One region of the Streptomyces sp. NPDC056527 genome, then DNA from elsewhere that is predicted to be linked to it. Evidence: riboswitches for the same ligand, from Rfam matches in the RefSeq annotation. Region 1 holds a riboswitch; each other region holds the start of a gene.
What was found. Region 1 has a riboswitch for cyclic di-AMP ahead of ACFQ7Q_RS09440 (peptidoglycan DD-metalloendopeptidase family protein). Riboswitches for the same ligand answer to the same signal wherever they lie in the genome.
Positions count from the first base shown of each region.

Region 2: it holds a riboswitch for cyclic di-AMP, as region 1 does, so the genes downstream of both, ACFQ7Q_RS09005 (M23 family metallopeptidase) here and ACFQ7Q_RS09440 (peptidoglycan DD-metalloendopeptidase family protein) in region 1, are expected to answer to the same signal.
Region 3: it holds a riboswitch for cyclic di-AMP, as region 1 does, so the genes downstream of both, ACFQ7Q_RS01420 (transglycosylase SLT domain-containing protein) here and ACFQ7Q_RS09440 (peptidoglycan DD-metalloendopeptidase family protein) in region 1, are expected to answer to the same signal.

Region 1 is NZ_JBHTTQ010000012.1:30,783-40,715, reverse strand. Features, by position in the region: gene ACFQ7Q_RS09450 (STM4011 family radical SAM protein) at 1-458, shown strand, start outside; gene ACFQ7Q_RS09445 (SGNH/GDSL hydrolase family protein) at 445-1,239, opposite strand; gene ACFQ7Q_RS09440 (peptidoglycan DD-metalloendopeptidase family protein) at 1,403-2,362, opposite strand; cyclic di-AMP (ydaO/yuaA leader) riboswitch at 2,367-2,555, opposite strand; gene ACFQ7Q_RS09435 (tyrosine-protein phosphatase) at 2,906-3,718, shown strand; gene ACFQ7Q_RS09430 (DUF6126 family protein) at 3,728-3,883, opposite strand; gene ACFQ7Q_RS09425 (XRE family transcriptional regulator) at 3,904-4,542, opposite strand; gene ACFQ7Q_RS09420 (aspartate aminotransferase family protein) at 4,618-6,003, opposite strand; gene dxs (1-deoxy-D-xylulose-5-phosphate synthase) at 6,000-7,913, opposite strand; gene hpnH (adenosyl-hopene transferase HpnH) at 7,996-9,018, opposite strand; gene ACFQ7Q_RS09405 (1-hydroxy-2-methyl-2-butenyl 4-diphosphate reductase) at 9,026-9,682, opposite strand; gene shc (squalene--hopene cyclase) at 9,682-9,933, opposite strand, start outside.
Region 2 is NZ_JBHTTQ010000011.1:59,949-69,881, forward strand. Features, by position in the region: gene ACFQ7Q_RS08985 (CobW family GTP-binding protein) at 1-651, shown strand, start outside; gene ACFQ7Q_RS08990 (DNA topoisomerase (ATP-hydrolyzing) subunit A) at 648-3,104, opposite strand; gene ACFQ7Q_RS08995 (M16 family metallopeptidase) at 3,335-4,675, shown strand; gene ACFQ7Q_RS09000 (M16 family metallopeptidase) at 4,702-6,069, shown strand; cyclic di-AMP (ydaO/yuaA leader) riboswitch at 6,273-6,439, shown strand; gene ACFQ7Q_RS09005 (M23 family metallopeptidase) at 6,452-7,234, shown strand; gene ACFQ7Q_RS09010 (GntR family transcriptional regulator) at 7,401-8,084, shown strand; gene ACFQ7Q_RS09015 (HPr family phosphocarrier protein) at 8,233-8,514, opposite strand; gene ACFQ7Q_RS09020 (GNAT family N-acetyltransferase) at 8,691-9,933, shown strand, end outside.
Region 3 is NZ_JBHTTQ010000001.1:297,870-307,802, forward strand. Features, by position in the region: gene ACFQ7Q_RS01405 (DPP IV N-terminal domain-containing protein) at 1-640, shown strand, start outside; gene ACFQ7Q_RS01410 (hypothetical protein) at 795-1,967, shown strand; gene ACFQ7Q_RS01415 (hypothetical protein) at 2,080-3,249, opposite strand; gene ACFQ7Q_RS01420 (transglycosylase SLT domain-containing protein) at 3,426-4,316, opposite strand; cyclic di-AMP (ydaO/yuaA leader) riboswitch at 4,321-4,480, opposite strand; gene ACFQ7Q_RS01425 (phosphocholine-specific phospholipase C) at 4,782-6,806, opposite strand; gene ACFQ7Q_RS01430 (flavin-containing monooxygenase) at 6,934-8,502, opposite strand; gene ACFQ7Q_RS01435 (AraC family transcriptional regulator ligand-binding domain-containing protein) at 8,572-9,579, shown strand; gene ACFQ7Q_RS01440 (SpoIIE family protein phosphatase) at 9,660-9,933, opposite strand, start outside.

The sequences.
Region 1 (9,933 bases):
CCCGGGGCACGCGTTTCAGCGTCGGGATCGTCGGCCTGCCCGATCACCGGGAGCACGCCCGGCGGCTGCGGGACGATCTCCCACCCGAGGTCTACCTCTGGGTGAACGCCGCCGAGGGGCACACGTACACCGATGGGGAGGCCGAGGGCTGGACGGCCCTCGACCCCCTCTTCCCGTACAGCCGTCGTCCGCACCCCTCGGCCGGTCTCCCCTGCCGGACCGGCGAGTCGGTGATCTCGGTGGACGGTGACGGGACGGTGCGACGCTGCCACTTCGTGAAGGCCGAGCTCGGCAACCTCTACGACGGTTCGTACCGCGCGGCCCTGCGGCCACGCGCCTGCCCCCTCGCCGTCTGCGACTGCCACATCGGATATGTCCATCTGGAGACGCTGCCGCTGTACGACGTGTTCGCGGGCGGCGTCCTGGAACGCGTCCCCGCCGCGCTCACAGAGGCATGAGGTCCGGCCGCTTGGCCTCCACGTAGTCCCCCGAGCTCTCACCCCGCAGCCGCCTGCCGATCCACGGCACGAGGTACTCCCTGGCCCAGTTGATGTCGTCGCGGCGCACCTCCAGCGTGCCGCGCGGCGGCAGCGGCGGCCACGGCTGGTCCGGGTCGGCCGGCACCTCCAGACCGAGGACCTGGGCGGCGCGCAGCGCGACCCGGGTGTGGCCCTCGGGCGAGAGGTGCAGCCGGTCGTCGTCCCAAGCCCGCCTGTCCTGCACCGACTTGAGCGACCACAGGTCCAGGACCGGGCAGCCGTAGCGGTCGGCGACGGCCCGGACATGGGCCGTGTAGGTGGCGATCTTGCCGCGCAGATGGCGCAGCACGGGTACGTCGCGGGTGTCGAAGCCGGTCGTCACCATGACCGTGCCGACGGCCGAGGTCAGATCGGCGACGGCGCGCTCGAAGCGCTCGGCGACGTCGTCCGGGTCGGTGCCCGGGCGGATGATGTCGTTGCCCCCCGCGCAGAAGGTCACCAGGTCGGGGGCGAGCTCCTTCGCCCTGGGGACCTGCTCCTCGACGATCTGGTCGAGGAGGCGGCCGCGTACGGCCAGGTTGGCGTATCGGAATGCGTCGTGCTCCGGCAGCTGGTCGGCGAGCAGGACCGCGAAACGGTCCGCCCATCCGACGTACTTCCCGTCGGGGCCGGGGTCTCCGACGCCCTCGGTGAAGCTGTCACCGATCGCCGCGTACGACCCGAATACGTCCATGTCTCTTGATCTCGAATCGTCTGCCACGGGAACTCATCTTTCCCTTATGGGTGTGACCTACGCGACCGTAAGGAGGGGTTGACGCCGGGTGAGATACGCCACCGGTCAAGATTCCGCCAAGCCGGAATACGGCGGTACGCGAAGGGGCCCGGCACACAGGTGCCGGGCCCCTTCGGATGCTGGGTGTACGTCAGATGCTGACGCCGTGCGAGCGCAGGTAGGCCAGCGGGTCGATGTCCGAGCCGTAGCTCGGTCCGGTGCGGATCTCGAAGTGCAGGTGCGGACCGGTGGAGTTGCCGGTCGAGCCGGAGAGACCTATCTCCTGGCCGCCGGTGACGGTCTGGCCGGCGGAGACGCCCAGGGAGGAGAGGTGGGCGTACTGCGAGAACGTGCCGTCGGCGTGCTGGATGACGACCTCGTTGCCGTACGAGCCGCTGTTGCCCGCGGAGTAGACGGTGCCCGCGCCGACGGCCTTGACCGAGGTGCCGGAGGAGGCGATGAAGTCGACACCGGTGTGGTAGCCGGAGGACCACATGGCGCCGGAGGCGCGGTACGGGGTGGAGATGCCGCCGCTGACCGGGGCGACCCAGCCGGAGGACGCGGCCTTGGCGGGGGCGGCCTGCGCCGGCGTGGACGCCGGGGCCTGGGTGGACTCGACCGTGCCGCGGTCGCTGCTGCGCGAGCTGCGCTCGCCCGAACCGGTGGAGGACTTCTCCGCCTTGGGCGCGGCCTTCGGGGCGGCCTTGGGCGCGGCGGCCTTGGCCGTCGACTTGGCGCCGAGGGTGAGCTTCATGCCGGGAAGGATCAGCGAGGGGTTCCCGCCGACGACCTGGCGGTTGTCCTCGTAGAGCTTCTTCCAGCCACCCGCCAGGTGGTGCTCGGAGGCGATCTTCGACAGGTAGTCGCCACGCACGACGGAGTACGTCTTCGGCTTGGCGGCCTTGTCGGCGGCCGGGGCCTTCGCGGGAGCGGCGGCGACGGCGGCGACGGCCTGCTCGGGCGTCACGGTCGGGGCGCCCTTGTCGGCGGCGTGGGCTCCGGTCGCACCGAGGAGCGGCAGGGCGACGACGGCGCCACCGGTGCCGGCGGCGACGAATCCGCGCGTGATCGGGTTGGCCTTGGGACGGCGATGCTTACCCTTTGCGGGCATGGCGAATTCCTCTCCGTCGCCTGCGAGGTGAGCTGTCGGGTTCGGACTGGAGATGTCCGGCCGCGTTCTCACGCGGCTTAACCCCAAGCCGTCCGGATCGACCGGTTCGGCGTACTTACCTGGGTCCCCCGCTCCTGCCTTACGTGGATGGGTGCGGATTCCGGGCGGTGGCAGGATTCGGCGGTCCGACCGGATTGACGGTGACCGTAGACGAGCGGGGTCGGCGCGAACAAGCCACCACTTTTCTCTCGCATTCAGGGCCGGGATATCCGCGCCGAATTCCGGTCACCCTCCGTGGAGGGCGGAACCTCGATCCCCTTTTCCGGTACGGAGTTTGCCCGGAACGATCAGGCACGGTCCGTCACTTTTATGACGCTGCTCACGCATGGGAACCCATCTCCCCTATTAACAGGGCGCGTTATGCCTAAGGGCCCAATTCGGACAGAACACCCATTCCCATGCCCCGGGGGTGTGCGCAGCCGACGCCACCCGGGATGATTGGCCGAGGAACCGATCTCGATCAGCCAACCTTCAGGAGCACTCGTGACGCAGCAGCTGCCTCAGGTCCCGTCGACCGAACCCGAGCTCACGGGGGTACGCAACTTCCGGGACGTGGGCGGCCTGCCGACCGTGAACGGCGGATCGGTGCGGTTCGGACGCCTCTTCCGCAGCGGCCACCTCGCGCACGCCACCGAGGAGGACGCGGCCTTCCTCTCCACCCTCGGACTGCACACGATCTTCGACTTCCGCAACCAGGCGGACCGGAAGGTCGAGGGCCCGGACGTCGATCTTCCGGGTGTACGAAATGTGAACATACCGCTCAACGACCCGGCCGACGGCAAGGAGTTCTGGAAGCTGGTCAGCACGGGCGAGCTGGAGCAGCTCCGCGCCATCCTGGGCGACGGCAAGGCGGCCGCCCGAATGTCTGATTCGTACCGGAAGATGATTGTCGAGCGGACCGCGGAGCACAGCCGCATCCTGCATGCGATGGCCGAGGACAGCGTTCCCGCGCTGATGCACTGCGCGGCCGGCAAGGACCGCGCGGGCCTGTCGATCGCCATCTCGCTGCTCGCGGTGGGCGTCGAGCGCGAGGCGATCGAGGCCGACTACGTGAAGTCGAACGACCCGCACCGCCGGTACAAGGTGCGCCGCAGCTCCACCGCCGCGGACGCCATGTCGCCCGAGGTGATGGAGCTGCTCAGCCCGCTCTTCGACGCGCGCGTCGAGTACCTGCGGGCCGCGTTCGAGACGATCGAGCAGAACTGGGGCACGGTCGAGAGCTACCTCACGGACGGCCTCACGCTCGCCCCCGAGACTCGGGAGCGGCTGCGCGAGCGGCTCGTCGCCGAGGCGTGACCCTGCCCGCTACTGGTTCTGCCCGCCGAGCATGAACAGCAGGTAGAGGAAACCGGCGAAGAGGTGCCCGGCCACCAGATAGGCGAAGAGCCGGAGCACAAGACCCTTGGGGAACTTGCCCCCGTCGCGCTCTTCACCGGTGACAGGTGCGGACTTCTCGGACATATCCGACCCTTCCGAAGGGCTCAGCGCAGATGCGGGGTTCCGTCGCCGAGGCACAGCTCGGCGGCGGGGCTCTGCATCAGCGTGTGGACGAAGAGCAGCTCGGCCCCGCCGCGGCCGGCGGCTCCGATGCGGTGCGGGGTGAGCGAGTCGAAGTGCGCGCTGTCCCCGGGATCCAGGACGTGCACGGTGTCGCCGAGTGCGAGGCGCACCTGACCTTCGAGGACGTGGAGCCATTCCTCCCCGGGATGGACGCGCACGATGTCGCTCCGGGTGGCGTACGGCACATGGACCCGAAGCGCCTGCATCGCACGACCGGGTCCGCCGGCCTGGCGGTAGATCCAGCCGTCGGCCTCGACGGGCTCTGACCGGCCCGCCCTGACGACCGGATCACGCTCCGGCGGAACCTCGCCCAGGAGCTCGGCGACCGTCGTACCGTAGATGCGGGCGAGAGCGAGCAGCATGGGCAGCGAGGGTTGCCTGCGGCCCGTCTCCAGCCGGGAGAGATGGGCCGGGGAGAGACCGGCCCGCTGGGCGGCGGCCTCCAGGGTCAGCCCGCGCCGTCGGCGCAGGGCTCGCAGCTGGGGCGCGACGTCCGGCAGGGCCTCGGGCGCGTCCGGTGCGGCGGGGTCCGGGGACGGCTCCCCGGGGAGGTGCTCCATGCCTCCATTCCGCCAGGATCTTTCCTCTGAGGCAAGTTTCTTGCCTCAGAGGCAAAACTCCGGCGGAGCGGGAGATCAGCGCTGCGCCACCGCCTGCTTGACCAGCGTCTTCCCGAAGTCCCACATCAGTCCGCCACCCCCATGGGCGTCGTCCATCGCGGCCGTGAACGCGGTCACGAAGCGGTCCACGTCCTCCTCGTCGATGATCAGCGGCGGGATCAGCTTGATCACCTCCAGATGGTCCCCCGACACCTGGGTGAGGATCCGGTGCCGCTGGAGCAGCGGGACGACGACCATCTGGGCGAAGAGCCCCTTGCGGGCCGCCTGCAGCATCGTCCACCGGCTGCGCAGCCCGAGCGAGGACGGCCGCCCGAACTCGATCCCGATCATCAGCCCGCGTCCGCGGATCTCCTTCAGCAGCTCGTAGCGCGGCACGAGCTCCTTCAGCCGCGAGGACAGCAGCTCGCCGATCCGGCGCACATGGGCCACCGTGCCCTCGTTCTCCATGACCGAGAGCACCGCGAGCCCGGCGGCCATGGCCTGCGCGTTGGAACCGAAGCTGGCCGAGTGGACGAGCACCCGGTCCATGGACGAGTAGACCTTCTTGAAGATCCAGTCCTTGCCGAGCGTCGCGCCGACCGGCACGTAGCCGCCGGAGAGCGCCTTGGCGACGCAGACCAGGTCCGGTTCGACACCGTCCTCGTGCTGGTACGCGTAGAAGTCCCCGGTCCTGCCGAGCCCCGTCTGTACCTCGTCGACGATCAGCAGCGCGCCACGTGCGTGCAGCAGCTCCTGCGCGGCGCGCAGGAAGCCGGGCGGCGCCTCGTGGACCCCCTTGCCCTGGATGGGTTCGACGACGAACGCGGCGACATCGCCCTTGCGCAGCTCCCGCTCCAGGGCGTCCAGGTCCCCCAGCTCGATCGCCGTGTCGGGCAGCAGCGGGGCGAAGCCGTCCCGGAAGCCGTCCTCTCCGTTGACCGAGAGGGAACCGGTGGTCAGCCCGTGGAAGGCGTGGGAGCAGTACAGGACCCTGGGCTTCCCGGTGGCGTACCGGGCGAACTTCAGCGCGGTCTCCACCGCCTCCGTGCCGCTGTTCCCGAAGAAGACGCGGTCCAGGTGCGGGCTGTGGGCGAGCAGCTTCTCGGCGAGCAGCCCGGGCAGGGGCTGGCAGTCGAAGCGGGTGAGGTCGGCGAGCGAGGCGTCCAGGACGTCGTGGAGGGCCTGACGGACGACGGGGTGGTGCCGCCCGAGGCCCATGACACCGAAACCGGCGAGCATGTCGAGGTGGTCGCCGCCGTCGGCGTCCCAGAAGTGGGCGCCCTCGGCCCGTACATAGACCTTGTCGAAGCCGATGGTGTGCAGCATCCGCGGAAGCTGGTGGTTGAGATACCGGGTGTGCAGCTCGTAGCGCTCGGCGCCGCGTTCGGCGAGCAGCGCCGCGAGGTCGAACTCCTTGGTCATCGCCCCTTCTTCCGGGTCAGTGCCGCGCTGATGTCCCCGGCGATCTCCACCGGGGTGAGGCCGAGATCCGCCAGCACCTCCCCGCGCTTGGCATGCGCGAGGAACTGCTCGGGGATTCCGTACGTCCGCAGGGGCACGTCGACGCCCGCGTCGCGCAGGGCCTGGCCCACCGCCGCCCCGACGCCTCCCGTACGACTGTTGTCCTCGACGACCGCGACCAGGCGGTGCAGTGCGGCGAGCGGGGCGAGGGCCTCGTCGACGGGCTTGACCCAGCGCGGGTCGACGACGGTGCACCGGATGCCGCGCCCGGCCAGCAGCTCGGCGGCCTGGAGGCAGACCTCCGCCATCACGCCGACGGTGACCAGCAGCACCTCCGCGTCCGGCTCCGAGGGTCGATCCCGGGCGGCGGGAGCCGGCCGCGGGGCGAGCAGGACGTCCATGGCGCCGATCCGCCCGACGGCCGGTACCGGAGCGCCCACGGTCTCCTTGGGGAACCGCAGCACGGTCGGGGCGTCGTCGACCTCGACGGCCTCGCGCAGCTGGGCCCGCAGCTGCTCGGCGTCGCGCGGGGCGGCGATCCGCAGGCCGGGCACGACCTGGAGGAGCGACAGGTCCCACATGCCGTTGTGGGAGGCGCCGTCCGTCCCGGTGACGCCGGCCCGGTCCAGCACGAAGGTGACACCGCACCTGTGCAGGGCGACGTCCATGAGCAGCTGGTCGAAGGCGCGGTTGAGGAAGGTCGCGTAGACGGCGACGACCGGGTGGAGGCCGCCGGCCGCGAGGCCCGCTGCCGAGACGACGGCGTGCTGCTCGGCGATGCCGACGTCCCAGACCCGGTCGGGGAAGCGCTCGGCGAACTTCGTCAGCCCGACGGGGTGCAGCATGGCGGCGGTGATCGTGACCACGTCCGGTCGCTCGGCCCCGATCTCGGCGATCGCGTCACCGAAGACGGAGGTCCAGGACGGGCCGCCGGACGGGGTCAGCGGCTCACAGGTGAGCGGGTCCATGGCGCCGACGGCGTGGAAGCGGTCGGCCTCGTCCTCCAGCGCCGGGCCGTAGCCGCGGCCCTTCTCGGTGAGGCAGTGGACGAGCACCGGCCCGTGGAAGCGCTGGGCGCGGCGCAGCGCGGACTCGACGGCTGCCACGTCGTGGCCGTCGACGGGGCCGACGTACTTCAGGCCGAGGTCCTCGAACATGCCCTGCGGCGCGAACGCGTCCTTGAACCCCTTCTTGGCACCGTGGAGCGAGCCGTACAACGGCTGGCCGATGACGGGTGTGTGCTGGAGGACGTCCTTGCCCCAGGCGAGGAAGCGCTCGTAGTCGTCGGTGGTCCGCAGGGCGGCCAGGTGGTGGGCGAGACCGCCGATCGTGGGCGCGTAGGAGCGTTCGTTGTCGTTGACGACGATGATCAGGGGCCGGTCCTTGGCGGCGGCGATGTTGTTGAGCGCCTCCCAGGCCATGCCGCCGGTGAGGGCTCCGTCGCCGATGACGGCGACCACGTGGTCCGGGCGGCCGGACACCTCGTTGGCCTTGGCGAGGCCGTCGGCCCAGCCGAGGACGGTCGAGGCGTGCGAGTTCTCGATGACGTCGTGCGGCGACTCCTCGCGCGAGGGATAGCCGGAGAGTCCGCCCTTGCCGCGCAGCTTGGAGAAGTCCTGGCGGCCGGTGAGCAGTTTGTGGACGTAGGTCTGGTGGCCGGTGTCCCACAGGATGCGGTCGGCGGGCGAGTCGAAGACCCGGTGCAGGGCGAGCGTGAGCTCCACCACGCCGAGGTTGGGGCCCAGATGGCCGCCGGTCCTGGCGACGGCGTGGATCAGGAACTGTCTGATCTCCTCGGCCAGTTCGTCGAGCTCGGCGTCGCCGAGCGGCCGGAGGTCCCGCGGCCCCCGAATGTTCTCCAGAATCGTCATGCTCGGCCCCCTTCGACCTGTCGACCCGGCGTCGTGCTGAGCGCTCGGGGAGTCCCGGACGGGGCTCCCCGAGCGCCTCTTCTCACCCTCGGTTGCCGGAGACGGTCTCGCGGGCCGCCCGCAGGGACTCCTTGAGCGAGCCCATGGTGGCGAGGACGGCGGTCGGCTCGTATCCGCAGTGCGCCATGCAGTTGGCGCAGCGCGGGTCCTTGCCGCGGCCGTACTTGTCCCAGTCGGTCTCCTCGATCAGCTCCCGGTACGTGGGGACGTAGCCGTCGCTCATCAGGTAGCAGGGGCGCTGCCAGCCGAAGAGCGAGTAGTTCGGGATCGCCCACGCGGTGCAGGGGAAGTCGGCCTTGCCCTCCAGGAAGTCCAGGAAGAGCGGCGAGTGGTTCAGCCGCCAGCGGCTGCGGTTGCCGCCGGCGAAGGCCTTCTTGAACAGCTCCCGGGTCTGCTCGACGCCGAGGAAGTGCTCCTGGTCGGGAGCCTTCTCGTAGGCGTACGCGGGCGAGATCATCATCTCGTCGACCTGGAGGTCGTCGTTGAGGTAGTTGAGCACCTCGATGATGGTCTGCGGGGTGTCGGTGTTGAAGAAGGTCGAGTTGGTGGTGACGCGGAAGCCGCGCCGCTTGGCCTCCTTGATCGCCGCCACGGCCTCGTCGAACACGCCTTCCTTGGCGACGGATTCGTCGTGGCGCTCGCGCAGCCCGTCGATGTGCACCGCGAAGGCGAAGTACGGGGAGGGGGTGAAGTTCTCCAGCTTCTTGCGCATCAGCATCGCGTTGGTGCAGAGGAAGACGTACTTCTTCTTCGCCACCAACTGGCGCACGATCTCGTCGATCTGAGGGTGCATCAAGGGCTCACCGCCCGCGATGGAGACCATCGGCGCCCCGGACTCCAGGACCGCGCCGACGGCCTGCGCGACCGGCATCCGCTGCTTGAGCACACCCGCCGGGTGCTGGATCTTTCCGCAGCCCTCGCACTTGAGGTTGCAGGCGAACAGTGGCTCCAGTTCGACGATCAGAGGGAACTTGTCGCGCTTGCGGAGCTTCTGTTCGAGGAGATAGGTCCCGACCCGGATGGACTGACGGAGCGGCATGGCCATAACTCGCTCACCTCCTGGGGAGCAGCAAAGAACGGTGCCATTCGAAGAATGCGGGAAGGACGGCATGAAGAACACGGAAAGCCGATATTCCACCGCGTACCGTGCCGATCCGGACCAGTTCATGTTCTGGAGCGTCCACGACCACCCGTACGGCCGCAACCGGGCGCGCTCCGGCGGCCAGCGCGGTGCCGAGCGTGGCGGCGGACTCCATGTCCACCGCGATGGCTCCGGTGGCCCGCAGCTCGGCCCGCTCGTGGCCGCGGACGACATGTCCGGAGCCGGTCAGCGGGCCGGTGTGGACCGTGCTGCCGGGCAGGGCCCGGGTCAGGGCCTTGACCAGCAGTTCCGTACCGGTGCAGGTGGTGGCGCCGTCGGGGCCTCGGGTCTCGTCGGCCACGATCAGGTCCCCGGGGTGCATCCCGGGGGCGAGACCGGCGCAGAAGCCCGAGGCGATGACGACGGCGTCCCGCCAGGGCTCGCGGTCGAGCGCCCGGGACACGGCGCGGCGGGCACGGTCGGGGCCCATTCCGGTGCGCACCACGGTGAACGGTCCGGGCGCGCCGGCCCGGTCACCGCTGCGCAGGGCGAGCTGCTCGATGCCGAGCGCGCATGCGATCAACAACGGCGGCACGCCACCGGACGAAGGCCCCGGCTCCTCGGCCATCACCCCTCCCGGGAGACGGCCGGTTCGCCGTTCACATAGCGCCCGAGCGCCGTGAGCGGGAACACCTGCCGGTAGAGGTGGTAGTTGATGGAGAAGTCCCAGGGGAAGCCGGTGCCGGTGAAGTACGGCTCGTCCCAGGACCCGTCCGTGCGCTGCGTCTCGGCCAGCCAGGCGATGCCGCGCTCCACGGCCTTGGAGTCGCGTCCGCCGGCGGCGAGCAGGGCGAGCAGCGCCCAGGCGGTCTGCGAGGC
Region 2 (9,933 bases), on a different contig from region 1:
ACGCGCGCACGGCATCCCGAGACCGACCGGCATCTCGCCCTCGCCGACCTGGTCGTGGTCAACAAGGCCGACCGGGTGGGGGAGCGGGAGCTGGACGCCGTCCACGCGGCCGTCGGTGGGCTCGCGGGACCCGCGGCGGTGGTCCGTACCGCGCACGGACGCGTCGACCCCGAGCTGCTCTTCGACCGGGTGGTTCCCGACGGCGAGATCGAGGGGCAGATGTCCATCGAGGACCTGCTCTACGGAGATCCCGAGGACGACCACGACCACCCGCACGCCGGCTACGAGACCCTCTCCCTGGCCTCGGAGACCGCCCTGCACCCCCGCAGGCTGATGGAGTTCCTGGACTCCCGCCCCGAGGGCCTCTACCGCATCAAGGGATTCGTCGACTTCGGCGCCGCCGACCCCGACAACCGCTACTCGGTGCACGCCGTCGGCAGGTTCCTGCGCTTCTACCCCGAGCCCTGGCCGACCGGCGAGGAGCGGCTCACCCGGCTCGTCCTGATCGGCTCGGGCGTCGACGGCGACGCCCTGCGCGAGCAGCTCGAAGGCTGCCGCGTGGACGGCCCGCAGGACGCCCCCGACGAGCACAGCATGTGGGGCGTCCTGCGGTACGTACAGCAGCCGGACGAGCCGGCTCCGGAGCTCTAGCTCGCCGGGCCCGCCAGGACCGCGACCGGCTTCGGCAGTGGCGTGCCCGAGCCGTCGCGGCGCGGGTCGACCTCGGGCAGCTCCACCGGCATGCCGTTCTTCTGCGCGGCGAACGCCGGGGTCGCGCCCGCCCAGGCGAGGATGATCACGTCCTCGCCCTTCAGGAAGCGCTGGCAGCGCACGCCGCCCGTCGCACGCCCCTTGCGGGGGTACTGGTCGAACGGTGTCAGCTTCGCCGACGTGGCGGCGGAGTCGTCCAGCGTGCCCGTGGAACCCGCCACCGTGAACACGACCGCGTCCGCCGCCGGGTCCACCGCCGTGAACGAGATCACCTCGGCGCCCGCGGCCAGCTTGATGCCCGCCATGCCGCCCGCGGGGCGTCCCTGGGGCCGCACCTGCGACGCCTGGTAGCGCAGGAGCTGGGCGTCCGATGTGATGAAGACCAGGTCCTCCTCGCCCGTGCGCAGCTCGGTCGCGCCGACGATCCGGTCACCGTCCTTGAGGGTGATGACCTCCAACTCGTCCTTGTTCGCCGGATAGTCCGGCACCACACGCTTCACGACGCCCTGCAGGGTGCCGAGCGCCAGGCCCGGCGAGGACTCGTCGAGCGTGGTCAGGCAGACCACCGTCTCGTCGTCCTCCAGCGTGAGGAACTCCGCCAGCGGAGCCCCGCCCGCCAGGTTCGGCGCGGCGGCGGTGATCGGCAGCTGTGGCAGGTCGATCACCGCGATCCGCAGCAGCCGTCCGGCAGAGGTCACCGCGCCGATGTCACCGCGCTGCGTCGCCGGGACCACGGAGACGATCGCGTCGTGCTTGGCGCGCTTGCCCTCCTCGGCGGCCGGGATCTCCTCCGTCGCCGTACGGGCCAGGAGGCCCGTCGAGGACAGCAGGACCCGGCAGGGGTCGTCCGCGACCTCGAGGGACGTCGCGGCGACGGGCGCGCCCGCCGACTCCAGCAGGACCGTGCGCCGGTCGGTGCCGAACTTCTTCGCCACCGCGGCCAGTTCCGCCGAGACCAGCTTGCGCAGCTCGTTGTCGGAATCCAGGATCCCGGTCAGCTCGTCGATCTCGCCGTTGAGCCGGTCGCGCTCGGTCTCCAGCTCGATGCGGTCGAACTTGGTGAGCCGGCGCAGGGGGGTGTCCAGGATGTACTGCGTCTGGACCTCGCTCAGCGAGAAGCGCTCGATCAGGCGCTCCTTGGCCTGCGCCGAGTTCTCGCTGGAGCGGATGAGGCGGATGACCTCGTCGATGTCGAGCAGCGCGACGAGCAGACCCTCGACGAGGTGCAGCCGGTCGCGCTTCTTGCCGCGGCGGAACTCGGAGCGGCGGCGCACCACGTCGAAGCGGTGATCGAGATAGACCTCGAGGAGCTCCTTGAGGCCCAGCGTGAGCGGCTGGCCGTCGACCAGAGCCACGTTGTTGATGCCGAAGGACTCCTCCATCGGCGTCAGCTTGTAGAGCTGCTCCAGGACCGCCTCCGGCACGAAGCCGTTCTTGACCTCGATGACCAGGCGCAGGCCGTGGGCGCGGTCGGTGAGGTCCTTGACGTCCGCGATGCCCTGCAGCTTCTTGGAGCCGACCAGATCCTTGATCTTGGAGATGACCTTCTCCGGGCCGACCGTGAAGGGCAGCTCGGTGACGACGATGCCCTTGCGGCGGGCCGTCACGGTCTCCACCGTCGTCGTGGCACGGATCTTGAACGTGCCGCGGCCGTTCTCGTACGCGTCCTTGATGCCGGACAGGCCGACGATGCGGCCGCCCGTGGGCAGGTCGGGGCCGGGCACGAAACGCATCAGCGCCTCGAGGTCCGCGTTCGGGTGGCGGATCAGGTGCCGGGCGGCCGCGATCACCTCGCCCAGGTTGTGCGGCGGCATGTTCGTCGCCATGCCGACGGCGATGCCGGACGCGCCGTTGACCAGCAGGTTCGGGTACGCCGCCGGAAGGGCGACGGGCTCCCGCTCCTGGCCGTCGTAGTTCGGCGAGAAGTCGACGGTGTCCTCGTCGATCGACTCGGTCATCATCAGCGCCGCGGCGGCCATCTTCGACTCGGTGTACCGCATGGCGGCCGGCGGGTCGTCGTTGCCGAGGGAGCCGAAGTTGCCGTGGCCGTCGACCAGGGGCACCCGCATGGAGAAGGGCTGCGCCATGCGGACCATCGCGTCGTAGATCGACGCGTCGCCGTGCGGGTGCAGCTTGCCCATGACCTCGCCGACGACGCGCGCGCACTTCACATAGCCGCGGTCGGGGCGCAGGCCCATCTCGTTCATCTGGTAGACGATGCGGCGCTGCACCGGCTTCATGCCGTCCCGGGCGTCCGGCAGCGCGCGGGAGTAGATCACCGAGTACGCGTACTCGAGGAAGGAGCCCTGCATCTCGTCGACGACGTCGATGTCGAGGATCCTCTCCTCGAACGCGTCTTCCGGCGGCGGTGTCTTCGTGCTGCGGCGGGCCATCGCGGCTGCGGCTCCTTCACCAACAAGGTTGATCTGACGCGGACCATTGTGGACCGTCCCACCGACAACGCCGACCGCGACCCGGGTACGGCCCGCTGTCAGCCGTCCGGGACGCCCCCGCGACCCGGAAGAGGGACGCCTCGAACCTGCGGGAACTTCGCGAGGTGTCGGTGCGCTTGCATAGGGTGGCAGGACTTTTCCATATCGCGATCGAAGGGACGTACATGCCCATGGGTCACACGGCCACGGCAGAGGCCGGCTCCGGCGGCCTGACAGCGACCGAGCACCGGCTGGCCAACGGCCTGCGGGTGGTGCTCTCCGAGGACCACCTGACCCCGGTCGCCGCGGTCTGCCTCTGGTACGACGTCGGCTCGCGCCACGAGGTCGCGGGCCGCACCGGCCTCGCCCATCTCTTCGAGCACCTGATGTTCCAGGGCTCGAAGCAGGTCCACGGCAACGGCCACTTCGAGCTGGTGCAGGGCGCGGGCGGCTCGCTCAACGGCACGACGAGCTTCGAGCGCACCAATTACTTCGAGACCATGCCCACCCACCAGCTGGAGCTGGCGCTCTGGCTGGAGGCGGACCGCATGGGCTCGCTGCTCGCGGCCCTGGACGACGAGTCCATGGAGAACCAGCGGGACGTCGTCAAGAACGAGCGCCGCCAGCGGTACGACAACGTGCCCTACGGCACGGCCTTCGAGAAGCTCACCGCCCTCGCGTACCCCGAGGGCCACCCGTACCACCACACGCCGATCGGCTCCATGGCCGACCTGGACGCGGCCACCCTCGAGGACGCGCGGTCCTTCTTCCGCACGTACTACGCGCCGAACAACGCGGTGCTCTCGGTCGTCGGCGACATCGATCCCGCGCAGACCCTGGCGTGGATCGAGAAGTACTTCGGCTCGATCCCGTCGCACGACGGCAAGCTGCCGCCGCGTGACGGCACTCTGCCGGAAACCATCGGCGAGCAGCTGCGCGAGGTCGTCGAGGAGGAGGTCCCGGCCCGCGCGCTGATGGCCGCCTACCGGCTCCCGCACGACGGCACGCGCGAGTGCGACGCCGCCGACCTGGCCCTGACCGTCCTCGGCGGCGGCGAGTCCTCGCGGCTCCACAACCGTCTGGTCCGCCGCGACCGCACGGCGGTGGCCGCGGGGTTCGGTCTGCTGCGCCTGGCCGGGGCCCCCTCGCTGGGCTGGCTGGACGTCAAGACGTCCGGCGGTGTCGAGGTGCCCGAGATCGAGGCCGCCGTCGACGAGGAGCTGGCCAGGTTCGCCGCCGAGGGCCCGACGCCCGAGGAGATGGAGCGCGCCCAGGCCCAGTTGGAGCGCGAGTGGCTGGACCGGCTGGGCACGGTCGCGGGCCGGGCCGACGAACTGTGCCGCTTCGCGGTCCTGTTCGGCGACCCGCAGCTCGCCCTCACCGCCGTGCACCGGGTGCTGGAGGTCACGGCCGAGGAGGTGCAGGCGGTCGCCAAGGCCCGGCTGCGCCCGGACAACCGCGCGGTGCTCGTCTACGAGCCGCTCGGTACCGAACAGAGCGACAGCGACGAGGAAGAGGGAGCGGACCAGTGACCGACGCTGCCGCGTCTTTGACGAGCATGACGTTCCACCCGCAGCCGCAGGCCGGCACCGCGAAGCCCTGGGCCTTCCCGGCCCCGGACCGCGGAGCGCTGGACAACGGTCTGACGGTGCTGCGCTGCCACCGCCCCGGCCAGCAGGTGGTGGCCGTCGAGATCTTCCTCGACGCCCCGCTGGACGCAGAGCCCGAGGGCCTGGACGGCGTGGCCACGATCATGGCCCGCGCCCTCTCCGAGGGCACGGACAAGCACTCCGCCGAGGAGTTCGCCGCCGAGCTGGAGCGCTGCGGCGCCACGCTCGACGCACACGCCGACCACCCGGGCGTACGGGTCTCCCTGGAGGTCCCCGTCTCCCGGCTGCCCAAGGCGCTCGGCCTGCTCGCCGAGGCGCTGATCGCGCCCGCCTTCCTCGACACCGAGGTCGAGCGCCTGGTGCGCAACCGGCTCGACGAGATCCCGCACGAGACGGCCAACCCGGCCCGCCGGGCGGCCAAGCAGCTCTCCAAGGAGCTTTTCCCGGCCACGTCGCGCATGTCGCGGCCGCGCCAGGGGACCGAGGAGACGGTGGCGGCGATCGACGCCACGGCCGTCCGTGCCTTCTTCGAGGCGTACATGCGGCCCTCCACGGCCACGGCCGTCGTCGTCGGCGACCTGACCGACGTGGACCTGGACAAGGTCCTCGCCGAGTCGCTGGGCGCGTGGACGGGGAACGAGGCCGAGCCGCGCCCCGTCCCGCCGATCACGGCCGACGACACCGGCCGGGTGGTCATCGTGGACCGGCCGGGTGCCGTCCAGACACAGCTGCTCATCGGGCGCGTCGGCGCCGACCGGCACGACCGTGTCTGGCCGGCCCAGGTCCTCGGCACATACTGCCTCGGTGGCACCCTCACCTCCCGCCTGGACCGCGTCCTGCGCGAGGAGAAGGGCTACACCTACGGCGTCCGTGCCTTCGGCCAGGTGCTGCGCTCCGACGGCCAGGGGCACGGCGCCTCGATGCTCGCCATCAGCGGTTCCGTCGACACCCCCAACACCGGTCCGGCACTTGACGACCTGTGGAAGGTGCTGCGCACCCTCGCCGCCGAGGGGTTGACGGACGCCGAGCGCGACGTGGCCGTGCAGAACCTGGTGGGTGTGGCGCCGCTGAAGTACGAGACGGCCGCCTCCGTCGCCGGGACGCTCGCCGACCAGGTCGAGCAGCACCTTCCGGACGACTTCCAGGCGCAGTTGTACGCGCGACTGGCCGAGACCGGCACGGTGGAGGCGACCGCCGCGGTCGTGAACGCCTTCCCGGTGGACCGACTTGTCACCGTGCTCGTCGGTGACGCGGCGCAGATCGAGGAGCCGGTGCGTGCTCTCGGTATCGGCGAAGTGACCGTCGTCACCGGCTGATCGAGTCGGCCGCGCGCCACATCGAGGACCCCGTCATCACCGTATGGCGGGGTCCTCCCCTTTGTCCGGATTGAGGGCGAGCGTGGGTGTATGCCCTGTGGCATGTCTTACAAACGGGCGTGTCTGTTTGCTGATTGAAAGACGGTCCGCTTAGCGTCGGTCCGGCTGTTCGCCAGTTGCACCCGCCGCGAGCCCGTGGCATCGGACAGTCATCGCCGAGTCCCCGTCAGGCGCGAGCCTGGGGAGCCGGGGACCCATACGAAGTCCCTGGGGTGAATCGGACGCCTTCGCACCCGTGCGGAGGGGCCCGTAGGAGACCTTCCTGCTCCGAACCCGTCAGCTAACCCGGTAGGCGAGAAGGAAGGAAAGGATCAGCCACTACATGGCGTTCACCCGTGCCACCGGGAAGCATCGTGGTCCGAGCCGTATGGCGCGCCGTAGCGCGGGCATCGCCGGCATCGCGACCATCGCCACCACCGGCGTCATCGGAACCCTCGCCTCCCCGGCGCTCGCCGCCGACGCGGACGCCCCCTCCTTCGAGGACACCGGCCTGACCCAGATCGTCGCGGCGGACTCCCTCGCCGCCACGATCGACGCCCAGGCCGCCGCCCAGGAGCGCGAGGCCGCCGAGGCCGTCGAGCGGGCCAAGGCCGAGGCCCGGGCGAAGGCCGAGGCGAAGCGCAAGGCCGAGGCCCGCGCCAAGGAGGTCCGCGAGGCCAAGGAGCGCGCCGCCCGCGAGGCCGAGCGCAAGCGCCTGAACTCCTTCCAGCTTCCCGTCGCCGGTTCGTACGTGACCACCAGCTACCAGGCCGGTGGCGCGCTCTGGTCCTCCGGCAGCCACTCCGGCGTCGACTTCCGGGCCGCCTCGGGCAGCCGAGTCGTCTCCGTCGGCTCCGGCACAGTCGTCGAGGCCGGCTGGGGTGGCGCGTACGGCAACAACATCGTCATCCGGATGAACGACGGCACGTACACCCAGTACGGTCACCTGTCGTCCATCGGTGTCTCGGTCGGCCAGTCCGTCACCCCGGGCCAGCAGATAGGCCTCTCGGGCTCGACCGGCAACTCGACCGGCCCGCACCTCCACTTCGAGGCGCGCACCACCGCCGAGTACGGCTCCGACATCAACCCGGTCGCGTACCTCCGCGCCCGCGGCGTGAACGTCTGACCGCTGCTCGCGAAGCAGGCGTCAGAAAAGCCCCGGCTCGTCCTGAGCCGGGGCTTTTTGCTGGCCAAAAGATATCCATCTTCCCGGATCTCCTTCGGAAATTCCGCACCTCTGCAATAGAGTCGCCGACGAACCGGTTTCGCGCGGATCAAGGCGGAGGTCGAAGATGCGCATTCCCGCGCAGTCGGTATGCACGGCGATTCGGGACGACATCGTGTCCGGGGTCCTCCCGTGCGGCAGTCGTCTGACCGAGGAGCAGCTGGCCCGCCGTTACGGAGTCTCCCGTGTCCCCGTCCGTGAGGCGCTGCGCACCCTGGAGTCCGAGGGCTTCGTGATCAGCCGCCGCCACGCGGGCGCCCATGTCGCCGAACCCACCGAGCAGGAGGCGGCCGACCTGCTGGACGTCAGGGCACTGCTCGAACCGCTGGGCGCCGCCCGAGCCGCCCAGCGCCGCACCGACGCCCACCTCAAGGTGCTGCGTGGCCTGGTCAGGCTGGGGCAGGAACGGGCCAGGCGCGGCCAGGGCGAGGATCTGCGCTCGCTCGGCGCCTGGTTCCACGAGACGCTGGCGCAGGCGTCCGGCAGCCCGGCGCTCACGGCGCTGCTCACCCAGCTGCGGCACAAGATCGCCTGGATGTACGCGGTCGAGCCCACCGCCCAGCCCGTCGAGGCGTGGGCCGAGCACGGGGCGATCGTCGACGCGGTGGCGCGCGGCGACGCCGAACGGGCCCGCGCGCTGACCGCGCTGCACGCCGAGCGTTCGCTGACGCAGCACCGGCTGAAGCGGCAGGAACGCGGGCGTGTGAGGGCTTCGCAACACGTCGTAAACACCGCGAGCGCCCGGAATTAACACGCGGGCCGTATACAAAGAATAGGAATTCTCGGGGCTTTCTTTGTGCTGCCTCGAATTCCGGAAAGTCGGCGGTCGGGCCGGCTGCGGAAAACAATGGAGCCGCACTCGCCGTCATTTCGGCGTGTGCGGCTCCATCGGAATTCGGTCAGACGGTCTCGGGGAGCTCCTCGAGTCCCTCGGCAACCAGCTTCGCCAGACGGTCCAGAGCGGCCTCGGCGCCATCGGCGTCCGAAGCGAGCACGATCTCCTCGCCGCCCTGCGCGCCCAGGCCGAGCACCGCGAGCATCGACGCGGCGTTCACCGGGTTGCCCTCGGCCTTGGCGATCGTCACGGGGACGCCGGAGGCCGTGGCGGCACGGACGAAGATGGAGGCGGGGCGGGCGTGCAGGCCCTCGGCCCAGCCGACGTTGACGCGGCGCTCAGCCATGGTGTTGCCCTTCAAGTCTCAAGCGGGTTGTCTAGACCAGTCTCTCACGGGTGGCGGGATGCTCGTGGCCGACCTTCGCCCCCTGTTCCAGGGCCGATCGGTCCTCCCTACCTTGCATGGCACGCAGACGCCGCGCGACCGGTGCCACCGGCGTACCCCGGCCGTACGCTTGCCCCATGCAGAGCGCGTCGGAACAGCCGGAACAACCGGAACACGCCTACCCCGACCACTGGGAAGCGGATGTGGTCCTCCGTGACGGCGGCACCGCGCGCATCAGGCCCATCACCGCCGACGACGCGGACCGGCTGGTCAGCTTCTACGAGCAGGTCTCGGACGAGTCGAAGTACTACCGCTTCTTCGCGCCCTACCCGAGGCTCTCCGCCAAGGACGTGCACCGGTTCACGCATCACGACTTCGTGGACAGGGTCGGTCTCGCGGCGACCGTCGGCGGGGAGTTCATCGCCACCGTCCGGTACGACCGCATCAACGCCCAGGGGCTGCCGGCCAGCGCCCCCGCCGACGAGGCCGAGGTCGCCTTCCTGGTCCAGGACGCGCACCAGGGGCGGGGCGTGGCCTCCGCACTGCTCGAACACATCGCGGCGGTGGCGCGGGAGCGGGACATCAGACGGTTCGCGGCTGAGGTGCTGCCCGCCAACTCCAAGATGATCAAGGTCTTCACGGACGCCGGGTACACCCAGAAGCGCAGCTTCGAGGACGGTGCCGTACGGCTGCACCTCGACCTGGAGCCCACCGACCGCTCGCTGGCCGTGCAGCGCGCCCGGGAACAGCGGGCCGAGGCGCGCTCGGTGCAGCGTCTCCTCACCCCCGGCTCGGTCGCCGTCATCGGGGCCGGGCGCGCGCCGGGAGGGGTGGGCCGGACGGTCCTGCGCAACCTGCTGGACTCCGGGTTCACCGGCCGTGCGTACGCCGTGAACCGTGCCCTCGGGGACGGGGCCGCCACGCTCGACGGGGTGCCGGCCTTCCGCTCCGTCGGGGACATCGGCGAACCGGTCGACCTGGCGATCGTGGCCGTGCCCGCCGAGCGGGTGCCCGAGGCGGTCGCCGACTGCGGCGAGCACGGGGTGCAGGGCCTGGTCGTACTCTCGGCGGGGTACGCGGAGAGCGGCACGGAAGGGCGGGAGCGGCAGCGTGAACTGGTACGGCAGGCCCGCTCGTACGGGATGCGGATCATCGGACCCAACGCGTTCGGCATCATCAACACCTCGGCCGACGTCCGGCTGAACGCCTCGCTCGCGCCGCAGATGCCGGCCGCCGGGCGGATCGGGCTCTTCACCCAGTCCGGCGCGATCGGCATCGCGCTGCTCGCCGGACTCCACCGGCGGGGCGCCGGCCTCTCCTCCTTCATCTCCGCGGGCAACCGGGCGGACGTCTCGGGCAACGACTTCCTCCAGCACTGGT
Region 3 (9,933 bases), on a different contig from region 1:
CGGCTTCGTCGTGGTGGCGCTGGACGGGCGAGGAACCCCGGGCCGCAGCAAGGCCTTCCACGACGCCTCCTACGGTCACCTGGCCGACGCGGGTTGTCTGGCCGACCACGCTGCCGCGCTGCGACAGCTGGCCGAGACCCGGCCTTGGATGGACCTGGACCGGACGGGAGTGCTCGGCCACTCCGGCGGCGGGTTCGCCGCGGCGCGGGCGATGCTGGACTTCCCCGAGCTGTACAAGGTCGGAGTCGCCCTCTCCGGATCGCACGACGCCCCCCACTTCAACCCGGGGTTCGTGGAGACCTACGACGGCGCGGACAATCCCGAGGCATGGGCCCGCACCTCCAACCTGGACCTGGCGGACCGGCTGGCGGGCAAACTGCTGCTCGTCCACGGCGAGATGGACGACCAGGTCCACCCGGAGCAGACGTTGCGGCTCGCCGACCGTCTCCTCGCCGCCGGCAAGGACTTCGAGCTGCACATCGTGCCCGGCGCCGAGCACACGTTCATCGACTGCCTGGCCCACGTCCGCACCCGCTGCTGGGACTACCTGGTGCGCGAGCTGATGGGTACGCAGCCCCCTGCGTACCGTCCGGCCCCCATAGCCATCGGGCCCGAGCTGCTGGGCGAGCTGTTCGGCTGAGGGGGGCGGGTGCCGGAGGAGGACGTCTTCGCCCTCCTCCGGCACAACGACACCGGGCGCGTCGTGGGTGGGCCCCTGACGCGTGTGTGATCAAGAACCCGTAACCTCCACCCGACAAGGCGAAGCACGGGTTGGACCAACACGGGGGACGGACATGACCTATCGACGCGCGGCGATACCGGCACTGATGGGAGGGCTGCTGCTCACGGCGTTGCTGTGGTGGGCGGGGGCGAGTGCGCAGGCACTGCACCTGCCCGGCTCCACCGACGTCCTCGGCGGTCAGGCCGCCGCCGAGCTCGAGCGCTGGCTGCTTCCCTGGTCGTACGAGCCTCCGGCCTCGGTCCGGTTCGACGCCGAGTCCGGCGCGATCGGGGACTCGGCCGCGACCGACGCCGGCCGCTATCTCGGCCTGTACTCCACCGCGATGCAGATCCGGTTCTTCGCGGTGTTCGCCTTCTTCGTGCCCGGGGCGCTGCTCCTGATCCGCAGGCTGCCACCGGTACGGGGCAGGCTGACCGCCGCGCTGCTCGCACTGTGGGCCTGGGGTCTGGTGGCCGGGACGCTGGCGGTCACCGTCTCCGCACCGTGGCTGATCGCCTCGCACGGGCGAGGCAGTTACCGTCTCCTGCCCCAGCTGGCGAGCGTGATCGCCACCGGGCGGCAGGCCCTGGTCGCGACCGCACTGGTCACGGCGTTGGCGACCGTGCTCGTCGCGCGGATCACCGCGAAGGGTGCCGGACCGCTGCCGCAGGAGGTGGTCCCGGCGCGGGCCGCCCGCCTGGCCGCCACCGTCGGGACGGCTGCGATCGCCCTGTCCCTGGTGGTCCTCTCGTACCAGCCGGTCGCCGCCGCCATCCAGACGGTCTCCCCGGACGGCGGGCTCTTCGCCGAGCCGGGGGACCTCCTGCGCACCTGGCTGCTGCTCGGCGCCTGGGACAGCCCGGCGGGCGTGCAGCTCGGCGACTGGCTCCTGTACCGGGCCGCCGACGTGCTGATTCTCGTCGTCGTGTGGTGGGCGCTGCGACGGCTGCCCGTGCTGCTGACCAGGGTCACCGTCCCGGCGATGGCGGCGGGCGCGGTCTGCGCGACCGTCGTCGCTCTGCTGGCGAGCCAGCTGCTGCGGATCGCGACGGACGGATCCGGCCTGCGCTGGGGGATCCTGCACATGTCCGCCGTCCTCGGCGGCGGCGTCCCGGCCGCGGTGACCTGGGGCCTGGTGGGCGGGGTCGCGGCCGCCGTGACGCTCCGGGTGTCCGTGGGCCGCACGGAGACCACGGCCGCCACGACCTTGGTACCGGAGTCCTCCCGGCCCCGGCTCGACGCCTGACCTGATCCGGTGAGGGGCGCGGACCCGGCCTGTCCTGTCCGTGCCCCTCACCGGGTCCGGGGCGCGGACCCTGGTGTCCCGTCCGCGCCCCACCTGTCGTCTGCCGGTCGCGCTACGAGCCCTGGGGTGCGTACGCCTGACGGCTCGCGCAGGTCCAGACGACCGGATGCGCGACCCACGACGCGTCCACGGCGACTCCGCCGACCCGGTCGTCGTCGGAGACGGCGCGGGCCGTCGCGTCGCGGTCCGCGGCGAGCGACGGCAGTGCGAGGACCGGGCCGTGGCCCGGCCACAACTGTGCCTGGTAGGGCAGGACCGGGGCGCCCTCCCTGTGGGTCGTCGCCGTGCCGACCGCGACGCCCGTCGTCGGGCTGATCGCCCCGAACTCGCCCTCCTCCTGCCCGGCCAGGACGCCGGGGGACGAGCCGTGATCCTGGTACGGGGGCGTCCAGGTCCATGGCTCGCCCTCCGGGTCGAACTGATCGCTGACCGACACGTACCCGACGACCCGCCCCGTGTCGTCGATGCCCTCGGCCATGTTGTGGACCAGATACTCCGCGCGGGCGACCGGCAGCGCGCGGGCCGGCCCGCCGTCCGCGGGCCACAGGACGGGGAAGGAACTCCAGGTGAAACCGTCGGGGCCGTCGTACGCCTGCTCGGCCGCGCCGATCACATCCCCGCGCGCGTTGACTGCGGTGACCCGCGTCACGACCGTGCCGGGCCCCGCGTCCGGCGGCAGCGCCAGGACCCGCGTGACATTCCCGTCCCGCCACACCTTCGCCGTGCCGTCGGCGTCGACGGCCGCGATCCGCCCGGCGTCGTCGACGTCCACATCGGATGCGGCCCGTGCCACACCCACGGAGAACAGCCGCACCGACGCGGCGCCGGGGCGGTAGCTGAACAGGGCGGTCGAACCGTCGGAGCGGCGGCCCACCCAGCCGGCCATGAGCCCCTGCCGGTTGACGGCCCGGACCGCGCCCTCGTCGTAACCCTCGGGCAGCGGCACCCGGTGGAGCCGCTCACCCCTCCAGTACACGGGCAGGCCGCCGCTCGCGCCCACGGCCAGGCCGCGCGGGCCGAGATCGTGCACGCCCTCGGTGGAGATCCCGCCGCGGGCGTCCGGCGGGAGCGAGGGCAGTACGGTCGGGCCGGACGTGCATCGTGCGGCGCCGGAATCACCGTCGGCGTCGGCGCCCGGCGTCTGTGCCACGGCCGGACCTGCGGCCGTGAGCAGCCCGGCCAGCGCGGCCGCGGCCGCGCACACGGCAAGCGTTCTCTTCATGCGTCGTTCCCCCCAGGGACGGGATCCGCGATCCCCGCCGCGGATCATCAGTCGCCCATGCTGCACGCCAAGTACGTCGCGTGGGTACGGAATGCCCCATGCCGCTTCGCCGGAACGCCGAAGCCCCGGCCCATGAGGAACCGGGGCCGGGGCGTGGAGTCGACGCGGAGCGGGGGTCAGTACGCCCCGTTGACGTTGTCGATGGAGCCGTAGCGGTCCGCGGCGTAGTTGCAGGCCGCGGTGATGTTGGCGACGGGGTCGAAGAGGTCCATCGACGTGCCCGGCACGTGGTAGGCGAGGAAGGTCGGCTCGATGACCTGGAGGAGACCCTTGGACGGGGTGCCCTTGACGGCGTTCGAGTCCCAGAGGTTGATGGCCTGCGGGTTGCCCGAGGACTCGCGCATGATGTTGCGGTGGATGCCCTCGTACGAGCCGGGGATCCCGTAGCGCGCCATGACGTCCAGCGACTCGCGGATCCAGCCGTCGAGGTTGTCGGCGTACATCTTCGCCGGGGCGGCCTGGGCCTTGGGCGCGGCGGCGGCCTTCGCGGAAGCCGCGGCGGCGGGCTTCGCGGGAGCGGCCTTGGCGGGAGCGGCGCTCCGCTGCTGCGAGCGGTCGGCCCTGTCGGCGTCCGAACGGGCCGAGGACTTCGACTGCTTGGGCTGCTTCGGAGCGGTGGCGGAATTCCCGCTGAGCTTCAGCTTGAGCCCAGGGTGGATAAGTGACGGGTTGTCACCCACGGCGCTGCGATTCGCACGGTACAGGGCCTTCCAGCCGCCCTGGACATCCTGCTCGTGTGCGATCACGGAAAGGGAGTCGCCGCGGACGACCTTATAGGTCTTGGCGGCGGAATTCTGGGCTGCCGGAATTGATTCCGCGATCTTCGCGGGGGCGCTGAAGACGGTCTTCGCGACGGGGGCGGTCGCGGGGGCGGCCTGGGGCGTCGCGTGGGCGGTGGCCGTGGCGACCAGGGGCAGGGCCAGTGCGGCGCCACCCGTGCTCGCGAGGGTGATACCGCGGGTCAGGGGACGTCGCTTGGGGCGCCGGTGCTTACCGTGTGCGGGCATGATGCATTCCTCTCCGGCGCCTGCGGGGTGAGCTGTCGGGTTCGGGCTGGAGATGCCCGGCCGCACACGTGCGACTTCACCCCGAGCCGCTCCGGAGAATCCGGACCGGCGAATAGTGGGTCCCCCGCTCCTGCCTTCGGGTGAATGATCGGTCTTTTCGGACGGTGGCAGGATTAGGCGATCCGTCCGGGTCGAGGTGACCGTAGGCGAGAAATGTCGACAGAAACAAGACGTCTCGCACGTGGGTAATTCGCGAAGGCGTTCTTCGCGGCATCCGGCCCGCTGAACTTCCTTGAGGGGTAAGGGGACGGAAGGTGCGAGGAGATCACTGAAGGCCCTTTGGGTGATTCATCTCACCAGGGGCATCAAATCGGTCATTACGGTAAATTCAGCTGAGTTGAGAAAAGGGGCACAAGGGCTAATAAAGACCCTTGTGCCCCTTTTGGTGGGAAGTGCGGTTGTGTGTCAGCCCGTGATGCTCGCGGTGCCGGTCTCGATGTGGCCCGTGTAGCGGCGCGACCAGGTGCCGTCGATGTCGGCGAGGATCGTGAAGTCGTACCAGCCGTTGTGGTACGCCACGGCGTTGAAGTAGTCCTCGCGCGAGGAGTTCGCCGCCACCGTGTACGTCCACGGTCCGTCGGAGCGGTAGGCGTTCGAGCGGATCGTGAAGGTCACCGGACCGGCGGAGCTGTTGGTCATCCTGAAGTGGATCGCCGTCTTCCCCGTGCCCGGCTCGGTCGCGAAGCGCGCCGCGACCTCGACGGCCTTGCCCGGCTTCGAGGCGTCGCCGATGAAGCGTCGCAGGAAGCGGTTGGGGCCCATCATCGAGATGTCGTACTTGCCCGACCCGGACCCGAGCCCGATGTTGAAGTAGTCCGTGGACGTCGCGCCCGGGTCCACGGTGTACTGCCAGGCCGCCGTGTCCCGGTGCTGGTGCGGGTGGATCGTGAAGTGCGCGGCGCGCGTCGCCTGCGTGCCCTGGTTCGTCATGGAGAACCAGGCCAGGATCTTGCCGGCCGCGCCGAACTCGAACCGGTCGAGGTTGCCGTTCACCTGGTACGGCAGGGCGCGCGCCGGGCGGGTTCCGGTCTCCTGAGCGGGCAGGGCGTTGTCCTGCGGGACCGGGTTGGGCAGGGGGCCGCAGGTCGACTGCCCGATCACCTTGGCGGTGGAGGGGAGCCCCGAGGGAACGCCGAAGACGGGGTGCGCGAAGTCGAAGACCCCGGTCAGGTCACCCGTGACCTTGCGCCGCCATGCGCTGATGTTCGGGCAGGCGGCGGGGGTGCCGAGGGCGGCCGTCCAGGTCTCCATGAACCGCAGGACGGAGGTGTGGTCGAAGACCTCGGAGCTGACCCACCCGCCGCGCGTCCAGGGGGACATGACGAGCATCGGGACCCGGAAGCCGAGACCGATCGGGACGCCGTCGAGATACTCGCCGGGGGTGCCGGGCGGGGCGACCGGCGGCGGCACGTGGTCGAAGAAGCCGTCGTTTTCGTCGTAGTTGAGGAAGAGGACCGTCCCGTCGAACACCTCCGGGTTCGCGGCGAGCGCGCGGTAGACGAGGTCCACGAAGTGCGCGCCGTCGCCGGGCGGGGCGTACGGGTGCTCGGAGAAGGCCTCGTTGGCCACGACCCAGGAGACCTGGGGGAGCGTGCCGGCGAGGACGTCGGCACGGATCGCGGCGGCGATGTCGTCCGGGGTCGAGCCGGTGACCTTGGGGACCGACCCCATGCCGCGGTCGTACAGCGGGTCGCCCGGTCGCGCGTCGGTGAACTTCTTGAAGTACGCGAGGCCGTTGTCGCCGTAGTTGTCCTGCGCGTTCTGGTAGACCTTCCAGCTCACCCCGGCGCGCTGGAGCGCTTCGGCGTACGTCTCCCAGGTGAGCCCGGACTCGTCGCCGCCGTCCTTGCTGGAGGCGTCGATCCTGCCGCTCCACAGGAAGGTGCGGTTGGGGCCCGTGGCGCTGAGCGCCGAGCAGAAGTACGCGTCGCAGATCGTGTAGTTGTCGGCGAGGGCGTAGTGGAACGGGATGTCGCCGCGGTCGAGATAGCCGAGGGTGCGGGTGTTGCCGACGCCCGTCACCCAGTTGTCCATACGGCCCTTGTTCCACGCCGCGTGCTGCGAGGTCCAGCTGTGCGGAAGGTCGCCGTTGCACTGGGCCAGGGTCTCGCCGTCGACGCCCCCGGCGGGCGGGGTGGCGCTCAGCTTCCACGGGTGCTGACGGCCGCCCCAGTTGGGCTGGTTGAACGTTCCCCAGCCGCCCGGGATGTTGCCCGCGGCCCGGTCGCCGAAGCCGCGGACCCCCCGCAGCCTGCCGAAGTAGTGGTCGAAGCTGCGGTTCTCCTGCATGAGGATCACGACGTGCTTGACGTCGGTGAGCGTACCGGTGGCGGCCGCTGCGGTGGCCGATGCCGTGCCCGGGGGGAGCGCGGCGCCCGCCATGAGACCTGCCCCGATCCCGACGAATCCCCTGCGACTGATGGGAGTCATGCCCCGCCTCTCGCGTCACTGCGTGCCCCAGCGGCACATCGAGGAAAGGATGGGGGAGGGCGGCCTAAAGGTATAGATCCGTGCGGTAATTCTTGAGTGAACTTCCGAGGAGTGGTGGGTTCTCCGCCTATGATTGGTGAGCGGGCAGACCAATGACTTGCTCCCCGGCCGTCCGGGCCGCGAGCACCTCCGCGAGGGGGATCGGCGCCAGGGTGCGGTCCAGATTCGTGCGCATCGTCGTCGCCGCGTCCAGGACGTAGTTCTGGCGGACCTTCCACGGGCTCCGGTCGCCCTGGCGCGGGAACGCGTCGATCGAGCGCCGGACGTAGCCCGAGGCCAGGTCGAGCAGGGGACGCTCGCGCAGCGTGCCCTCCGGCTTGGGCACCACCGCCGCGTACCGCCGACCGCCCATGTGGTTGAGCACCTTGCAGACGAGGCGCGAGGTGAGGTCGGCGCGCAACGTCCAGGAGGCGTTCGTGTAGCCGATGCAGAAGGCGAAGTTGGGGACCGAGGTGAGCATCGTGCCCTGCCACACGAACTGGTCTGACAGCTTCACCGGTCGGCCGTCCACGGTCGGCTCGATGCCGCCGAAGGCCTGCAGTTCGAGTCCGGTGGCCGTCACGACGACGTCCGCCTCCAGCACCCGGCCCGATGTCAGCCGGATCCCCTCCGGAACGAAACGATCGATGCGGGCGGTGACGATCTCGGCCTCGCGCTTCTTCAGGGCATGGAAGAGATCGGCGTCCGGTACGGCGCAGAGCCGCTGGTCCCAAGGGTCGTAGCTGGGCGTCAGATGCTCCCGGATCAGCCCCTTGTCCCGCAGGACCCGCTGGTTCAGCCCGCTCAGGACACGGCGTGCCGTCCTGGGCGCGCGCCGACAGAACTGGTACACGCCGATGGTGAACAGGATGTTCTTCGTACGGACGACCCGGTGCGCCGCCTTCGCCGGCAGCACCGCCCGCACGGCGTCGGCCACCACGTCCCTCGACGGGAGCGAGCTGATCCAGGTGGGGGTGCGCTGGAGCATCGTCACATGCGCGGCCCGGCCGGCCATGGCGGGCACGAGAGTGACCGCGGTCGCCCCGGAGCCGATGACGACCACGCGCTTGCCGGTGTGGTCGAGGTCCGCGGGCCAGAACTGCGGGTGCACGACCCGCCCCTCGAACGAATCGATCCCCGGGAAGTCGGGGGAGTGCCCTCGCTCGTAGTTGTAGTAGCCCGCGCAGGTGTAGAGGAAGTCGCAGGTCAGGGTCTGCCGTGTGACCTCGCCGCCCGCGTCGGTGCGCTCCAGCGTGAGCGTCCACCGGGCGGTCGGCGACGACCAGTCGGCGGCCAGGACCCGCGTGCCGTAGTGGATGTGCCGGTCGATGCCGAACTCGGCCGCCGTCTCCTTGATGTAGCCGAGGATGGACGCGCCGTCGGCGAGCACCTTGGAGTCCCGCCACGGCTTGAACGGGTACCCCAGCGTGAACATGTCGGAGTCGGAGCGCACACCCGGGTAGCGGAACAGGTCCCACGTCCCACCCATGCTCTGCCGGGCCTCGAGGATCGCGTAGGAGCGGTCCGGGCACTCCGTTCGGAGCCGGTAGCCCGCACCGACGCCGGACAGGCCGGCCCCGACGACCACGACGTCGATGTGCTCGGGCAGTGCGTCGGATGCAGGGGGCGTGGTCGATGGACCGGTGCTCGTCGTCATGTACCTAGTGTCGGAAGCAACACGGAGCAGGAATTGACTCCGGACGACAGATTCTTGACCCTGGGCGACATGCCAGTGATCAGGTCCGCCGGTCTGCGGGGCTTCCGTGCGACCGTCGCGGAGCTCGGAGGCGACGCCGAGGAGTTCGTACGAAGGGTGAATCTGCCCCTCGCGGCCCTCGACTCCGACGACCTCCTGGTCGAGGACGAAGCCGTCGCCACCGTCCTGGAACTCGCCGCGGCCGAGCTCGGCTGCCCCGACCTCGGCCTGCGCATGGCGGCACGTCAGGAGCTCGGGCTGCTCGGCGCCCTGGCGCTCGCCATCCAGAACTCGCCCACTCTCGGCGACGCTCTCGCATGCACCGTCCGCTATCTCTTCGTCCACACCGAATCCATGCGGTTCGGCCTGGAGCCGGATCCGTACGGGACACCCGGCATCGTGGCGCTCGGACTGGGCGTCGCGCCCGGGCGGGAGTTCCCGCCGCAGGCGCTGGAACTGAGCCTCGGCTTCATCCACCGCTCGATCATGTTCCTGACCGGACCGTACGGGCTGTGCACGGTGGAGCTGCCGCACGTACCGGCCGCGCCCGTGTCGGTTTATGAGGACTTCTACGGCGTACCCGTACGCACGGGGCGGCCCGCCGCCCTGCTGCGCGTGCCGCACACGCTCGAAAGCCGTCCGCTCGCCGGCGGTGACACCCATCTGCGGGACCTGGCGCTCGCGTTCCTGGCCGAGCACACCCCCGGCGGGAGCCCTGACCTCCCCACCCGGGTCCGTGCCGCCGTCCGCCAGTCGCTGGGCACGTCGGTTCCCACGATCGCGACCGTCGCCGACCTGCTGAACCTCCACCCCCGCACGCTCCAACGCAGGCTCGCGGAGCAGGACACCACGTTCGCCGCCCTCCTCGACGAGGAACGGCGACGCGCCGCCCGCCGCTATCTCACCGCCACCGACCTTCCCTTCGGCCAGATCGCGGGACTGCTCGCCCTCTCCGAACAGTCGGCCCTCAACCGCTGCTGCCGCAGATGGTGGGGCACGACCCCCAAGGAGGCCCGCCGCCACGGTGTCCCCGCCTGAAACACGGCGCCCCCCCGCCACGTGAGCCACGGCGCCCCGCCGCCTGAGCCTCGGCGCCCCCGCCACCTGAGCCACGGCGGTTACGACCCGTCGCAGCGCAGCATCAGCAGCGCGGCGTCGTCCTCCGCATGCGGGCCGGGGGTGAGCGTGTCGAGGAGATGGTCGGCCAGCTCCTCCAGATCGGCCGGGCCGGCCGAGAACGCCGCGGCCAGCCTGTCCAGGCCGCCGTCGATGTCCTCGCCCGGCCGCTCGACCAGTCCGTCGCTGTACAGCAGCAGGGTCTCGCCGGGGGCGAGCCGCGCCGTCGTCGGTGCGTACGGCGTGAGGTCCCACTCGGCGGGGAGTCCCAGGGGT